One region of the Fictibacillus sp. EA-CB0309 genome, then DNA from elsewhere that is predicted to be linked to it. Evidence: riboswitches for the same ligand, from Rfam matches in the RefSeq annotation. Region 1 holds a riboswitch; the other holds the start of a gene.

Region 1 (7,297 bases):
GACATGGGACCAAAAGTTCGATATTTAGGTCCAGAGGTTCCAGAAGAAGAACTCATCTGGCAGGATCCTGTTCCAAATGTTGATTATGATTTATCACCGTCAGATATAGCAGCACTAAAAGAAAAAATCTTAAATTCAGGATTAACAGTGAGCGAACTCGTAAAAACCGCTTGGGCTTCAGCAAGCACATACCGCAATTCTGATATGCGTGGAGGAGCAAACGGTGCACGCATTCGTCTGGCACCTCAAAAAGATTGGGAAGCAAACGAACCTGCACAGCTGGAGAAAGTTCTAGGAATCTATCAAGATATTCAAAACCAGCTCGACACGAAGGTAAGTCTAGCCGACTTAATTGTTCTCGGAGGAAGCGCAGCCGTTGAAAAAGCAGCAAAAGATGCAGGCTTCGATGTAACGGTTCCATTTACACCTGGACGCGGTGATGCAACACAAGAGCAAACAGATGCCGATACATTTGATGTGTTAGAGCCTGTATCTGATGGATTCCGCAACTATCAGAAGAAAGAATACTCTACGAGCCCTGAAGAAATGCTCGTAGACAAAGCTCAGCTACTCGGTCTATCTGCACCTGAAATGACAGTCCTTCTCGGCGGTATGCGTGTTCTTGGGACAAACTATGATGGCACAAAACACGGCGTATTCACGGACCGTGTAGGCACGTTAACGAACGACTTTTTCGTGAACTTGCTTGATATGGGCATTGAGTGGAAATTAACGGGCTTCAACCAATATGAAGGCCGCGACCGTAAGACAGGCGAAGTGAAACGTACAGCATCCCGCTTTGACCTTGTTTTCGGATCAAACTCAGAACTTCGTGCTTTAGCTGAAGTGTATGGACAAAATGACAACAAAGAAAAATTCGTTCGCGACTTTATCGCAGCATGGGTAAAAGTGATGGACGCTGATCGTTTCGATGTTAAACAAACAAATGAGTAGTTGATGGATTTTCAAAATACTATTTTTAAAAAGCTAGAAAAGGCCAGAGATTTAGCAAAATCTCTGGCCTTAATTGTTTTCGATTAATGTCGTGGCTTTTCTCTAAACCACAGAGTAGCAATCCACTTTTCTCCTGCTGTTAATGGACGAGACCCATGAAAGGAAAGTGGGTGTGGCTGATCTGTATGCTTGATGCAATTTTCAAAAACGAGCATATTCCCTTGTGAAGGAGCTACCTCAAATTTTAAAGCTGGAAAAAACGTTTCTCCTCCTCCATCAGTTACAGAGTTTAAATAGAGAAGTGCTGTAACGATTCGTTGTCCCCCATTTGATAAATACGTTCTTCCTAACTGGGTGGAAGGACTAAATGTGTCGAAATGGGCATCAAATTTCCCTCCAACTTGATACCTAACAACTTGTAATTGTTCTGCATGACTGAGCGGCTGCCCTACGATGGACGAAATGCGTTCTGTTATTTGTTGAACCGTTTCATTTAAATGATGAGGAAGCCACGCTTGATCTGACTTTCGTGTGTTTGACGCCCCTACGACCGTCGACGGCTTTAGATTTTCTTTAGCCATATCCATCAATTGTTGGCATTCATTCTGACTCAATGTGTTTTCATAGCTTGCTATAAAAGGAATTTCACTGTAAACAACGGAAGGCTCTTTCATCGGATCACCTATTTTTTCGTAATTTACAGCTATCCTATGCTCTAAAAATAAGGGCCGTGAACCTATTTTAGATCGATGTCCACTTCACGCAGCCGTTTCGTTGAATTTTTGGACGAATACAGTATAAATAATAAAATAAACCACAAAGGTGTCAGCAATAACGCTGGACGAGTAGCATCTGCAACGAGCAACACAATCAGGATCAGCCCGAATAGCGCTAGAACCACATAGTTAATGAACGGAGCAAAAGGTGCTTTAAATGCTGACTTTTTGTGCAGATCCGAACGATTTTTACAATATTTGATATGACTAATTAAGATGACGCTCCACACCCAGATAAAACAAATGGCACTGATCGTGGTTACAATGCCAAAAGCCTGCTCCGGAACCAGTTTGCTCAGGAGCGCTCCTACTGAAACGACAAAAGCAGATACCCATAGCGCGTTTCCAGGCACATGATTTTTAGTCAGTTTCTTAAAAGATTGAGGAGCCTGTTCACTCTTGCTCAACGTAAACAGGATGCGGCTAGTCGAAAACAATCCGCTGTTACACGCAGATGCCGCGGATGTCAGGACAACGAAATTAATAATTCCAGCCGCAAGCGGAATCCCTATTAAGCTGAACGTTTTAACGAACGGACTTTCCGCTGCGTTTAATTGAGTCCAGGGATTGATGCAAAGGAGCACAATCAATGCGGCAACGTAGAAAAACAGAATTCGAAGTGGAATCTTATTGATCGCAGACGGAATATTTTTTCTAGGATCAGACGTTTCTGCTGCCGCCACACCGACCAATTCCACTCCCACAAACGCGAACACAACCATCTGGAACGATAGTAAGAATCCGGTCATCCCATTGGGAAACAGACCTCCATGGTTCCACAGATTGTTCATTGAGACGGTTCCCGCATCAGTCTGATAACCTATCACTAGTAAAACAACCCCAATTACAATTAACGCGAGAATCGTAACCACCTTGATTAGAGCAAACCAAAACTCCAATTCCCCGAAAAGCTTAACTGTTAAAAGGTTGAGCCCAAGTAAAAGAAGCAAACTGACAATCGCCGGAACCCACTGCGGTATGTCAAACCAATATTGCACGTAAACACCGACAGCAATCACATCGGCCATTGCTGTCATGATCCAGCAGAACCAATACGTCCAGCCTGTGATGAAAGCAGCTCGCGGACCAAGATAGTCCTCTGCAATATCGGTAAACGACTCATAACCTGCGTTCGAAAGCAGCAGTTCCCCTAGCGCTCTCATCATGAAAAACAACGCGATCCCAACGATTAAATAAGCAAATATAACAGACGGCCCGGCAAGCTGAATCGCTTTTCCTGAACCTAAAAATAACCCCGTACCAATTGTTCCGCCAATGGCAATCAGCTGCACATGACGGTTAGCCAAATCCCTCTTCAACTCTTGCTGTGACACGTATGAATCCTCCTTCTAAGATGCAAATCAAACGAAAAAAAGAGACTGGAAAATTCTCCAATCTCTTGTACATTAGAATATGAAAAAAGCATTCAATGCGCTATAAATAACAGGCACAACAATGTCAAAATTCAATACTCTTCTGTCCGTTTGCCTGAGATTGTGAACCCTTCGGCGCCGCTTAACAAGCGGTCTCTCCAGAAGCTGCTCCTGCTGTAGTACGACCCACAGCAATCATAGCTTGCTATCTATTAAATTTAAGTAGTTCTGAATAGTTTTTAATACTATTATGGATTTTGGGTTTTGTCAAATGTTAACCCAGTGTAGATTAAAAGCCATGCATCATTTACTTATGATACGGTTCTCCCCGATTAATCCGAAAAGCCCGATAAATCTGCTCAACAAGAACAAGTTTCATCAATTGATGCGGATAAGTGATCTTTCCAAACGAAATCTTCTCATTCGCGCGCTTCATAACAGCGTCACTTAACCCCAACGATCCTCCAATGACGAAGGCTACTTTGCTTTTCCCATAGGTTGCAAGCTGATCCAAATTTTTAGCCAAGTCTTCCGATGAAACGGCCTTTCCTTCAATCGCCATTGCAATGACATGCACATCTTGCCCGATCTTTGCTAAAATCCTTTCACCTTCAGCATTTTTAACCATGATCATCTCTTGATCACTTAAAGTTTCAGGTGCTTTTTCATCAGGAACTTCTATAATTTCAACTTTGGCATACGGCCCTAGTCTTTTTAAGTATTCATCAATACCTAACTTCAAGTATTTTTCTTTTAACTTTCCTACCGATACGATTGATATATTCACTTGTTGAAAACTTCCTTTCAAATAAGTTATCCCCAGAACTTATCCACATATGCACATTTAAGGCCATATATTGTAGGCGTTCATATGTTCGATACTTTATATGTACCGTCGTTGCTGCAGTATTCACAACCTGTTGATAACTCACTATTTTCTGTTAGTAACTCCACAACAGGCGGTGTTTCAAATTCATCCACAATGATGTCAATCGCAAGCTCTGCATGCTCTTTACAGCAAATAATTATCAAAATCTTCACTCCTTACTTATCCACAATGCTTCTTCTTACACTAATGAACTTACGTCTGTGTGTAAACAATCTCCTTCAAATAAAGTTGTCCACATGTGGAGCCAACTTCAACAACTTTAAACACTCCTCGTAACATGCAAACCGCTTAACAGTTTTATGAAACAACCAGAAGCAAACACCTTGAACCAAAAATCAGTACAAAGCATCAAAGTAGTAGAAATAAAAACTCTTCTCTAACAGGGTGTTGCTTTAAGATTTTATTATTCATTCTCTTCTTTGCCAAGTTGATTGTAGTGCAAGGTGCGAGACTCCTGCGGGACAAGCGGTCAGGTGAGACCCTTTAGGGCGCATAGCGGCAAGGGCTCACCGACTGCCCCGCGGAAAGCGAGCAGCCTGGAACGGAAATCAACCTCTTTCAAAGACATCGAAGCCTAACAAAACAAAAAAACAGGGAAACCATAAGCCCCCTGTTCATCACATTTATTGCGTTTGTCTTCCACCGCTCAACTCAACTTTGACGGTCTGTTTCTTACCATCACGATAGAACGTTACATCGACTTCATCACCAATTTTAGCTTTCGTGTAAAGGAACTTACGAAGAGCGACTGGATCCTTAATCTTCTCTCCACCCATCTCCGTAATAACATCCATTTCCTTCATTCCCGCTCGAGCCGCTGGAGAAGCTGGCGTGATTTCCATTACAACGACACCATCTTTGACACTGTTTGGAATCTTAAGCGTTTGTTCACGCTGATACGTATTCACTTGAGAAAGCGGAATGATGTTAACACCCAAGAATGGTCTTCTCGTCTCACCATATTTCTCAAGGTCTTCGATAATTGGTTTTGCTACATCTGAAGGAATAGCGAATCCAATTCCCTCTACTTCATTCTGAGCAATCTTAGAAGAGTTAATGCCGATCACCTGACCCGCAATATTAATTAACGCTCCACCGCTGTTACCTGGATTAATGGCTGCATCGGTCTGAATAACTTCTGCTTGCCAATCAGGATTGCCGTCTTGATCAAGATCAATGGGAATAGAGCGGTCAGCACTTGATACGATCCCTTGTGTAACAGAGCCAGGGAAGTTTCCTAACGGATTACCGATTGCAATCGCAGGTTCTCCGCGTTTAAGGTCACCCGATACCCCAAATTCAGCGACACTGTCTACTTTGCTGCCATCAATTTCAACAACAGCCAAATCCATCAGAGGATCTGAACCGCGAAGCGTTCCTTTTAATTTTGAACCGTTGCTTAATGTGATTTCAATCTGATTCGCATCTTCAACAACGTGATGGTTTGTTACGACGTACGCTTTGTTGCCTTCTTTTTTATAAATAACACCTGATCCTGTACCCGCTGGCTGCTGGCTCCAGAAGTCCGTCTGTTGAATGTTAACGACCTCCACCACGGCACCAGAAGCTTTATCTACAGCATCTGTTACATTTGTAGTAAGATCAACATCAACGTTTCTCTCAACCGCATTTTCGTCAGTGCCTAAGCCGTTTTCCTCTTCATTCGGAGGATACAGATTATCCGGCAAGAGACCAGCTCCTCCTAGTGCAGGTACTGTAAATAAAACAAGCAAACCACCTAGAATCGCTCCTAGCAAAGCTGGTAGAAACTTTCCTCCGCGGTTTCCTTTTTGTCGAGATGAGGATTCATAATCGTCATCATAATATCCCATTTTGCTCATCACCGTTCCTTTCAACAATGAAGTGTACGAATTCATAACCTAGTATAAGCAATTAGTCCTGAAATTATGGACATTTTGGGTTATTTTTCATAATTTCCCACACTTATTGTTATTTCCGGAAACGGTTTACTTTAAACAAGTAAGTATTTATACCAAGGCGAGCTTAGTAGGCTGACTTGCGTCTGTATCATGAAGAATGATTTGTTCACCAGCCGTGATATCATACGTTTTTAACGTTTGTTCGACCGCTAAGCGAGCAATATCTTTCATGTTGTTGTCTTTACTTAGATGCGCAAGATAAATGTGCTTCGTTCCATCTCCAATGACATCTGCAAGAGCATGCCCGCAATCTTCGTTTGAAATATGACCATGATCTCCTAGAATACGTCGTTTAATATTCCAAGGATATCTTCCCATCATGAGCATATTGATATCGTGATTGGACTCGATCACAAGCGAATGGCTATCACGGATAATCCCTTTCATTCGGTCACTCACATAGCCTGTATCTGTCATGAGGGCCAGCTTTCTGCCGTTGTGATGAAACACATAGAACATCGGTTCAGCTGCATCATGTGATACGCCAAACGACTCTACTTCAAGGTCGTTGAACGTTTTAACGCTTTCCATCTCAAACTCGAATTTTTGCTCTGTTGCCACTTCACCAATTAACCCGTTCATAGCATTCCACGTGTTTTTGTTCGCGTAGATTGGAAGTTTAAATTTACGAGCAAGCACGCCGAGTCCTCTTATGTGATCGCTATGTTCATGAGTGACGAGAATGCCATCAATATCGCCCACTTCACCACAAGCCGCTTTTTCAAAAAGAATTTGAATCTGTTTCGCACTTAACCCTGCATCAACAAGCAGGCGTGTTTGTTCGGTTTCAACGTAAACGGCATTCCCCGAACTGCCGCTAGCGAGAACGCTAAATTTTAAACTCATAACCGCATGTTCCTTTCTACTCTTCTTCTCCCGATAAAACCTGAATGGAACTGTCAGTTGCATTAACTAAATACTGTCCGACCTCTGTTTCTATGAACCACGTAGGAGCGTACACTTGAAGATCCCCTACACCTACAAGACTGTAGTACCCCAATTGAATGTCTTTTACTTTGTCGCCCTTATTTAATTTATCTGTTTCAAAGAGCCTGCCTAAAGCTCTGTCAGGCTCAATAATTTCTTGTGGAGCACCTTGTCGCATAATATTCAGATAGGTTTGTGTAAACTTTGTCAATCTTCCTTTATCATCAAGATAAAATTTAATCATCCCGTTTGGTGCTTCAAAATCAAGTGTAGGTTCTTTCGGTTTTTCGAAGTTACTTGCATTATAAAAGATTGGTTTCGTTAAGTAGATTTGATTAAACCAAATGATATTGTTTTTTTGTCCCATTGAAAAAAGGCATAGTCTTTCCCTCGAGAAACATGATCTTCTAAAAACTTTGATAGCGAATCAACCAGATC
Region 2 (7,297 bases), 1.4 Mb from region 1:
AATAGGCTGATGAAAGAAGACGAAAGAAATAAAAGACCTTTATTATTAACTCGAACGAAAGAGGAAGTACAGGCGCTTTTTGATGAGAGAAGTAAGCATTATGAAAGAAGTGATATTGAGATCGTCACTGATCATTTCACTACTGAAGAAGTGTGTCATGAAATTCTAGAGAAGTTAAATCGTTTAAATATGGAGCAATTAGACAAAACTAAGAAGTGAATGTAATCAAAAGGAGTTTTGTCAATGGCTGCAGGTACAGACGTTATTAAAATTCTTACACAAAAAATTGTTAAATATTTGGATGAACCAAAAGCCGTAAGAAAGGAAAGGCGAATTTCTAAAAAAATAAAAGAGAGCCAATACTCACTTATTTGTTTGGTGTTGTTCCAATGGCGCTTGGGTTAGCATTTCGTAAAAAAGAAGAAAATAGGGATTGGCTGGAAAAAGGAAGAGCCGGGTACAGAACCTGGCTCTTATTTACATTGTATTATGAAGTCTGTTTTTTAAAGGATTGTTGCTTTTCCTTTTTTTTATTGTCTTCTTTGAACACTTGTTTGTAGTGGAAGGTGCGAGACTCCTGCGGGTCAGGCGGGAAGGTGTGACACTGCAACAAAGTTTGCGAAAACAGACATCATGAAAGGTAAAAGAGCCCCCGTTTATGATCTCTACGATAATTTTCGGCTCGTACTGCGTACGGAGTGCTTCTTTTTCTACGTGATACGCTTCTGGCTTCGTGAGAGAATCCTCATAAAAGCTCTCCAATAAATCCTGATCTTCTTTCCAACGGCTTCTCGCATCCTCTGCCCACGTGTGGTTATCTGCATCAATCACTTCTTGGATTTTGTTCTCCAATCGTTTGATTGCACTCTGAGGCTTAATAAATGGAGAAAGTGTATAACAAAAATCCGGAATCCTTTTCGTTAATAACATTTTTTGAAGACGCTGATGAAATTGATCTTCAATTGTTCCATTAATCAATTGAATACCATAAGAAAGTACTCGGTCTTTCTTTTGATCACATTGATAGGTGACTTTAACATTTAGGCAGAGCCATGGTTGCAGCGGTACTTGTGCTCCTTGTTGTGGGACAGATTCATACAGCCGAATAAAAGACGCGAGTTTCTTCGTCGATCCAAAGATTTGGTGAAGTCGTGGTGACCCAAAATGGATAAACTCGCCTTTTCCATCAGGTGCTTGCTGTTGTCCTGTTACAAGTGTTAACGTCATCGGATTTGGTGTACCACCGGTTTTCTCAAGATAATGCCAGTAGAACGGGCGATTCATTAAGACTTTGTCCAGTTCTGTGGTCAATTGGACTTTCATATAACTAAAGTTTTTTTCAAGAATCCGGCATTCATTTGCATCAAAATATCGTTCAAGAAAGCGATGTATCTCGTGCTGCTGCATGCTCTTCCCATCCTTTCTGCTTGATCCCGCCATCCAAGTTGATTAAGGAAGCAAGATTATCCATCTTCACTCGGATCTCACCTTCACTATCAGACGTGTTCATGATGTCTGCTATATGTCGCTCTATGTTCTTGATCTCAAATTTTGTTAAAATCTCATCGAGCTCTCCAATAACACTTTCAAATAGGTTAATTTTGTTGTATAGCAGATTTAAGATATGTTCCTCTATTGTGTTTTGAGTTGCAAAGTTGTAGATATGAACATCCCCTTGCTGGCCAATACGGTGGATACGTCCGATTCGCTGTTCGATCCGCATCGGGTTCCATGGTAGATCATAGTTGATAATATGCTGACAGAATTGAAGGTTAATTCCTTCTCCCCCTGCTTCAGTTGCGATTAACACTTGAGCGCGTGTTCTAAAGAGGTGGGTCATCCAATCCTTTTTGCTTCTTTTAAACCCGCCCCTAAAAGGTACTGAAGAGATGCCGTGCTGCTGTAAAAACCACTGTAAGTACAATTGAGTAGCGCGATACTCTGTAAAAATAATGACCTTGGAATCGATCGATTGGATGAGTTCCAATGCTTTTAGAGCTTTGGAATTTTGGTCGACCATTTCGATTTTTTTCATTAAGTCAACGATCCGGTTCTCCATCAACGTCGAAGGTACCTCTTTTTGCAACATGTTTTTAAGTGTTAAAAATACAGCTTCTCGAGAACTGCATGCTTCACGCTGCAATGTAACGATTGAGAACTTACTTCGATCAAAGTATGGGTCTCGTTTCAGTTTTGAAATTTCATCATATAGATCACGTTCGGTTTTTGATAATGTAATAGGTATGGTTTTAACAAGGCGTTTCGGCCATTTTAGACCGGTTTCTTCACGTCTGTTACGTACCATTACTTTGTTAACAAGTTGCTTTAACTTCTCTTCATTCTTAAGGGAATACTTATCTTCTTTAAAGTCTTTATCAAAGTTCTCTCTGTTTCCGAGGTGTCCTGGTTTCAATAGAGATACAAGATTAAAAATCTCCTCAACTCTATTTTGTACAGGAGTAGCGGTTAACAATAAACAGAACTTCTTTTTTAACAACTGTACAAATTCATAGTTTTTTGTTTTTTTGTTTTTGAGTTTGTGTGCTTCATCTATAATAACGAGATCATAATCCTGATTTAGCACGATATCACGGTGGGGAGCGCGCTTGGCAGTATCAATAGAAGATACAACAACGTCGCATTGTTCCCAGACGTAAGCTTTTTCTGTGCAATAGCAGGGATAAAGAACTTTTGATTCAATTCGTTTGTCCACTGAATAACAAGTGATGCGGGAACAAGAATCAGAATCTTTTTCGCTAAACGACGAATCATATATTCTTTGAGAATTAATCCTGCTTCTATCGTTTTCCCTAGCCCAACCTCATCTGCTAATATTGCTTTTCCGTTCATTTGTTCAATAACGGTTGTTGCAACGTCCAGCTGATGTGGCAAAAAAGTCATCTGTGGGAGATGGTTCGGAGCTTGAAGTCCTAGAAAATCAGGAATTGCCAAATGATTCTCTGCCTCGAGCGCCAAGTTATACATATCCCAATTGGCCCAAGGTCCATCTTCTTCCACACGCTTAAAAAAGTCATCATGCCAATCTTGCTGAAACTGAACGTCGATTTTCATAACGGATTTCCTTTCTTTAAAAAAGTTCGTTGCCATTCCATTTGTAAAAATGATAGGATAATAATGTAGTAAACATAGTAATAGTATGTGCGACCTTGGACAATAACATACTCGCGAATGAAAGTAAGAGGAGAGACTGCGTTAGCAGCGCCGAAGGAGCAAACAATTGTGAAACTCTCAGGCAAAAAGACTCTTGCTAGACGCATCTCTGGAGAGTGCTTTTTAATAGATGAAAGCCACCAACGAAGAAACTCAGGAAGCTATACTGAGAAACTTACAGGTTGCAGGACAGAGGATCCCATTTTGAAGGGGTCTTTCTGTCCTTTTTTTGTCCAGAAAAGTCCGAAAATTTTTAAGTATGAAAAAGGAGGAATTCACATGGCTACATTGTTACGAACACCGCTATTCGAAACATACAAAGAACACGGTGGAAAAGTAATTGATTTTGGTGGTTGGGAATTGCCTGTTCAGTTCTCAAGTATCAAAGAGGAACACGAGGCTGTAAGAACAAAAGCAGGTCTATTCGATGTATCTCACATGGGAGAATTTGATGTAAGAGGACCTAACGCATTATCGTTCTTGCAATATACGATGACAAATGATGTTTCCAAACTTCAAAACGGCCAAGCGCAATATACGGCTATGTGCTATGAAAACGGCGGTACAGTAGATGACCTTTTAATTTATAAAAGAAATGATAACGATTACTTGCTCGTTGTGAATGCCTCAAATATTGAAAAAGATTTCGAATGGCTTATGAGCAAAAAGCCTGAAGGTGTAGAACTTGTGAATGTGTCTCCTGAATATGCGCAACTCGCTATTCAAGGACCACAAGCAGAAGAAATTTTACAAAAGCTTACGGATACAAACCTTTCTGAGATCGGATTCTTCCGTTTTAAAGAAGATGTTTCATTAGCTGGAATATCTGCTCTTGTTTCTCGAACAGGCTACACAGGTGAAGACGGGTTTGAGATTTATTTGAAAACTGAACATGCTGAAAAATTGTGGAGATCCATTCTTGAAGCTGGCAGTGAAGATGGTTTGCTTCCAGCAGGACTTGGTGCGCGTGACACGCTTCGTTTTGAAGCTAAGCTCGCTCTATACGGTCAAGAACTTACAAAAGAGATCACTCCAATAGAAGCAGGAATCGGATTCGCTGTAAAAACAGATAAAGAAGAAGATTTTATCGGAAAAGAAGTACTGGCAGAACAAAAGAAGAATGGGGCACCAAGGAAGCTTGTCGGCATTGAAATGATCGATAAAGGTATCCCGCGTTCTCATTATGAAGTATACAAAGGTGATGTGAAGATCGGTGAAGTTACTACCGGTACACAATCGCCAACACTGAAGAAGAATCTAGGCCTTGCTTTGCTCGAAAAAGAGTATACAGAGCTTGGTACCGAAGTCGAAGTACAGATTCGCCAAAAGCGCTTAAAAGCAAAAGTAGTCACTTCACCATTTTATAAACGAGGAAAATAGAGTTCTTAAGGAGGAGAAACCATGACGTTCCGCTATTTGCCAATGACAGACCAAGATAAAAGGAAATGCTTGAAACGATTGGAATTGAAACGACAGAAGATCTTTTTCAGGATATTCCAGAAGAAGTTCGTTTTAAAGGACGCTTACAAATTGAGGAAGCATTGTCTGAACCTGAGCTAGTTAAGGAAATGGGCCGATTGGCTGCGTTAAACAAAAATACAAAAGAATATGCATCATTCCTAGGAGCAGGAGTTTACGATCATTACACTCCATCAATCGTTAACCATATGCTTCTGCGTTCTGAGTTTTACACAGCATATACACCTTACCAACCTGAGATTTCTCAAGGTGAACTTCAAGCGATCTTCGAGTTTCAAACGATGATCTGTGAATTAACAGGTATGGATGTTGCTAACTCTTCCATGTATGATGGCGGAACTTCACTTGCTGAAGCAGGTCTATTGTCAGCAGCGCAAACGCGCAGAAAGAAGATCGTTGTTTCCAAGTCCGTTCATCCAGAATCTCGTGATGTTCTGAAGACATATGCTAAAGGACAGCATTTAGAAGTGGTTGAAGTTGAAATGGAAGACGGAATGACGTCACTCAACGCCTTGCGTGCTGAGGTGGATGAAGAAACGGCATGTGTGATCGTGCAATATCCAAACTTCTTCGGTCAGATCGAACCGTTAAAAGAGATTGAAGAAATCGTTCATGGAGCAAAAGGGATGTTTGTTGTTTCTTCAAATCCGTTAGCTTTAGGCGCACTAACTCCCCTGGGAAGTTTGGGGCAGATATCGTTGTAGGTGATGCACAGCCTTTTGGAATCGCACAAGGCTTTGGTGGACCTCACTGTGGATATTTTGCTGTAACAACCAAGTTAATGCGTAAAGTACCTGGACGTTTAGTTGGTCAAACTCTCGATGAAGACGGGAAGCGCGGTTTTGTATTAACGCTTCAAGCGAGAGAACAGCATATCAGACGTGATAAAGCGACAAGTAACATCTGTTCAAACCAAGCGCTAAATGCTCTTGCTGCATCCATTGCCATGACTGCTCTAGGTAAGCAAGGTGTTAAAGAAGTGGCTCACCAAAATATCCAAAAAGCACACTATGCAAAAAAGTACTTGAAGAAAAAGGCTTCAAAACAGCCTTCACAGGGCCGTTCTTTAACGAGTTTGTTATTGAGTTAAAGTGTACAGCTAAAGAAGTGAACGCAAAACTATTAGAATCTGGCATCATCGGCGGTTATGATTTGGGTCTTTCGTATTCAGAACTTAAGAACCATATGCTTTTAGCCGTTACGGAAATGCGAACAAAAGAAGAGATCGATCAGCTTGCAAATGTATTGGAGGGATTAGCATGCGTACAGAACATCAGTCATTAATTTTTGAATTGTCCAAACCAGGTCGAGTGGGGTACAGCATTCCTGAACTTGACGTTCCAGAAATAAATGTAGAGTCAATCATTCCTTCCGATTATTTGCGTACGGAAGAAGCTGACCTTCCTGAAGTGTCTGAGCTGCAAATTGTTCGCCACTATACAGCATTATCCAATCGTAACCATGGAGTTGATTCAGGTTTTTATCCGCTTGGTTCATGTACGATGAAATATAATCCGAAGATCAATGAAGATGTAGCACGTTTCCCTGGATTTGCAAATATCCATCCGCTTCAAGAAGAAGAAACTGTTCAAGGTGCGATGGAAATGATGTACCGTCTTCAAACATCTCTGGCTGAGATTACGGGTATGGACGAAGTAACTCTGCAGCCGGCAGCTGGTGCACATGGTGAGTGGACAGGTCTTATGATGATCCGTGCTTATCATGAAGCGAACGGAGACTTCAATCGAACAAAAGTTATCGTTCCAGATTCAGCACACGGAACGAACCCAGCATCGGCGACCGTAGCCGGGTTTGAATCCATTACTGTAAAATCTGACGAGCGCGGTCTTGTTGATCTTGATGATTTAAAACGAGTAGTCGATCAAGATGTTGCGGCTCTTATGCTTACGAATCCAAATACACTAGGACTTTTTGAAGAACATATTTTAGAGATGGCAAAAATTGTCCATGAAGCTGGTGGAAAGCTTTACTATGACGGCGCGAATGCAAACGCAATCTTAGGTTTTGCTAGACCTGGAGATATGGGCTTTGACGTTGTTCACTTGAATTTGCATAAAACATTTACAGGACCACATGGCGGTGGCGGACCTGGATCAGGGCCAGTAGGAGTGAAAGCGGATCTGATTCCTTTCTTGCCAAAACCAGTACTTGTTAAAGAAAAAGATGTTTATAAGTTTGAGTACAATCGCCCACAATCAATCGGTCGGGTAAAACCTTTCTATGGTAACTTCGGAATTAACGTTCGTGCGTTTACTTATATCATGACGATGGGTCCTGATGGATTGCACCAAGTGTCTGAAAATGCAGTATTGAACGCAAACTATATGATGCGCCGACTTGAGCCTCATTTCGATCTTCCTTTTACACAGCACTGTAAGCATGAGTTCGTATTATCAGGACGCCGTCAGAAGAAGTTAGGTGTAAGAACACTCGATATTGCAAAACGTCTTTTAGACTTTGGCTATCACCCGCCAACGATCTACTTCCCATTAAGTGTGGAAGAAGCCATTATGATCGAGCCGACTGAGACAGAGTCAAAAGAAACACTTGATGAATTTATCGAAAAGATGATTCAGATCTCGAAAGAAGCAGAAGAAACACCAGAAATGGTTCAAGAAGCTCCTCA

The links. A riboswitch is a leader RNA that binds a small molecule or an ion and turns the genes downstream of it on or off. The one in region 1 is predicted to bind glycine.
Region 2: it holds a riboswitch for glycine, as region 1 does, so the genes downstream of both, gcvT (glycine cleavage system aminomethyltransferase GcvT) here and ACEWFH_RS02030 (amino acid permease) in region 1, are expected to answer to the same signal.

The regions. Positions count from the first base shown of each region.
Region 1 is NZ_CP169271.1:325,178-332,474, reverse strand. It holds gene katG (catalase/peroxidase HPI) at 1-954, shown strand, start outside; gene ACEWFH_RS02035 (prolyl hydroxylase family protein) at 1,038-1,628, opposite strand; gene ACEWFH_RS02030 (amino acid permease) at 1,691-3,064, opposite strand; glycine riboswitch at 3,197-3,275, opposite strand; gene rlmH (23S rRNA (pseudouridine(1915)-N(3))-methyltransferase RlmH) at 3,411-3,890, opposite strand; gene ACEWFH_RS02020 (CxxH/CxxC protein) at 3,971-4,135, opposite strand; gene ACEWFH_RS02015 (hypothetical protein) at 4,436-4,570, shown strand; gene ACEWFH_RS02010 (S1C family serine protease) at 4,616-5,824, opposite strand; gene ACEWFH_RS02005 (MBL fold metallo-hydrolase) at 5,981-6,778, opposite strand; gene yycI (two-component system regulatory protein YycI) at 6,795-7,226, opposite strand; gene ACEWFH_RS01995 (hypothetical protein) at 7,267-7,297, opposite strand, start outside.
Region 2 is NZ_CP169271.1:1,728,385-1,735,681, forward strand. It holds gene ACEWFH_RS09595 (shikimate kinase) at 1-219, shown strand, start outside; gene ACEWFH_RS09600 (YqzE family protein) at 244-405, shown strand; partial or broken gene ACEWFH_RS09605 (YqhG family protein) at 643-1,407, opposite strand; gene ACEWFH_RS09610 (DEAD/DEAH box helicase) at 1,376-2,089, opposite strand; partial or broken gene ACEWFH_RS09615 (DEAD/DEAH box helicase) at 2,192-3,108, opposite strand; glycine riboswitch at 3,190-3,275, shown strand; gene gcvT (glycine cleavage system aminomethyltransferase GcvT) at 3,451-4,551, shown strand; partial or broken gene gcvPA (aminomethyl-transferring glycine dehydrogenase subunit GcvPA) at 4,617-5,740, shown strand; gene ACEWFH_RS09630 (hypothetical protein) at 5,758-5,934, shown strand; gene gcvPB (aminomethyl-transferring glycine dehydrogenase subunit GcvPB) at 5,910-7,297, shown strand, end outside.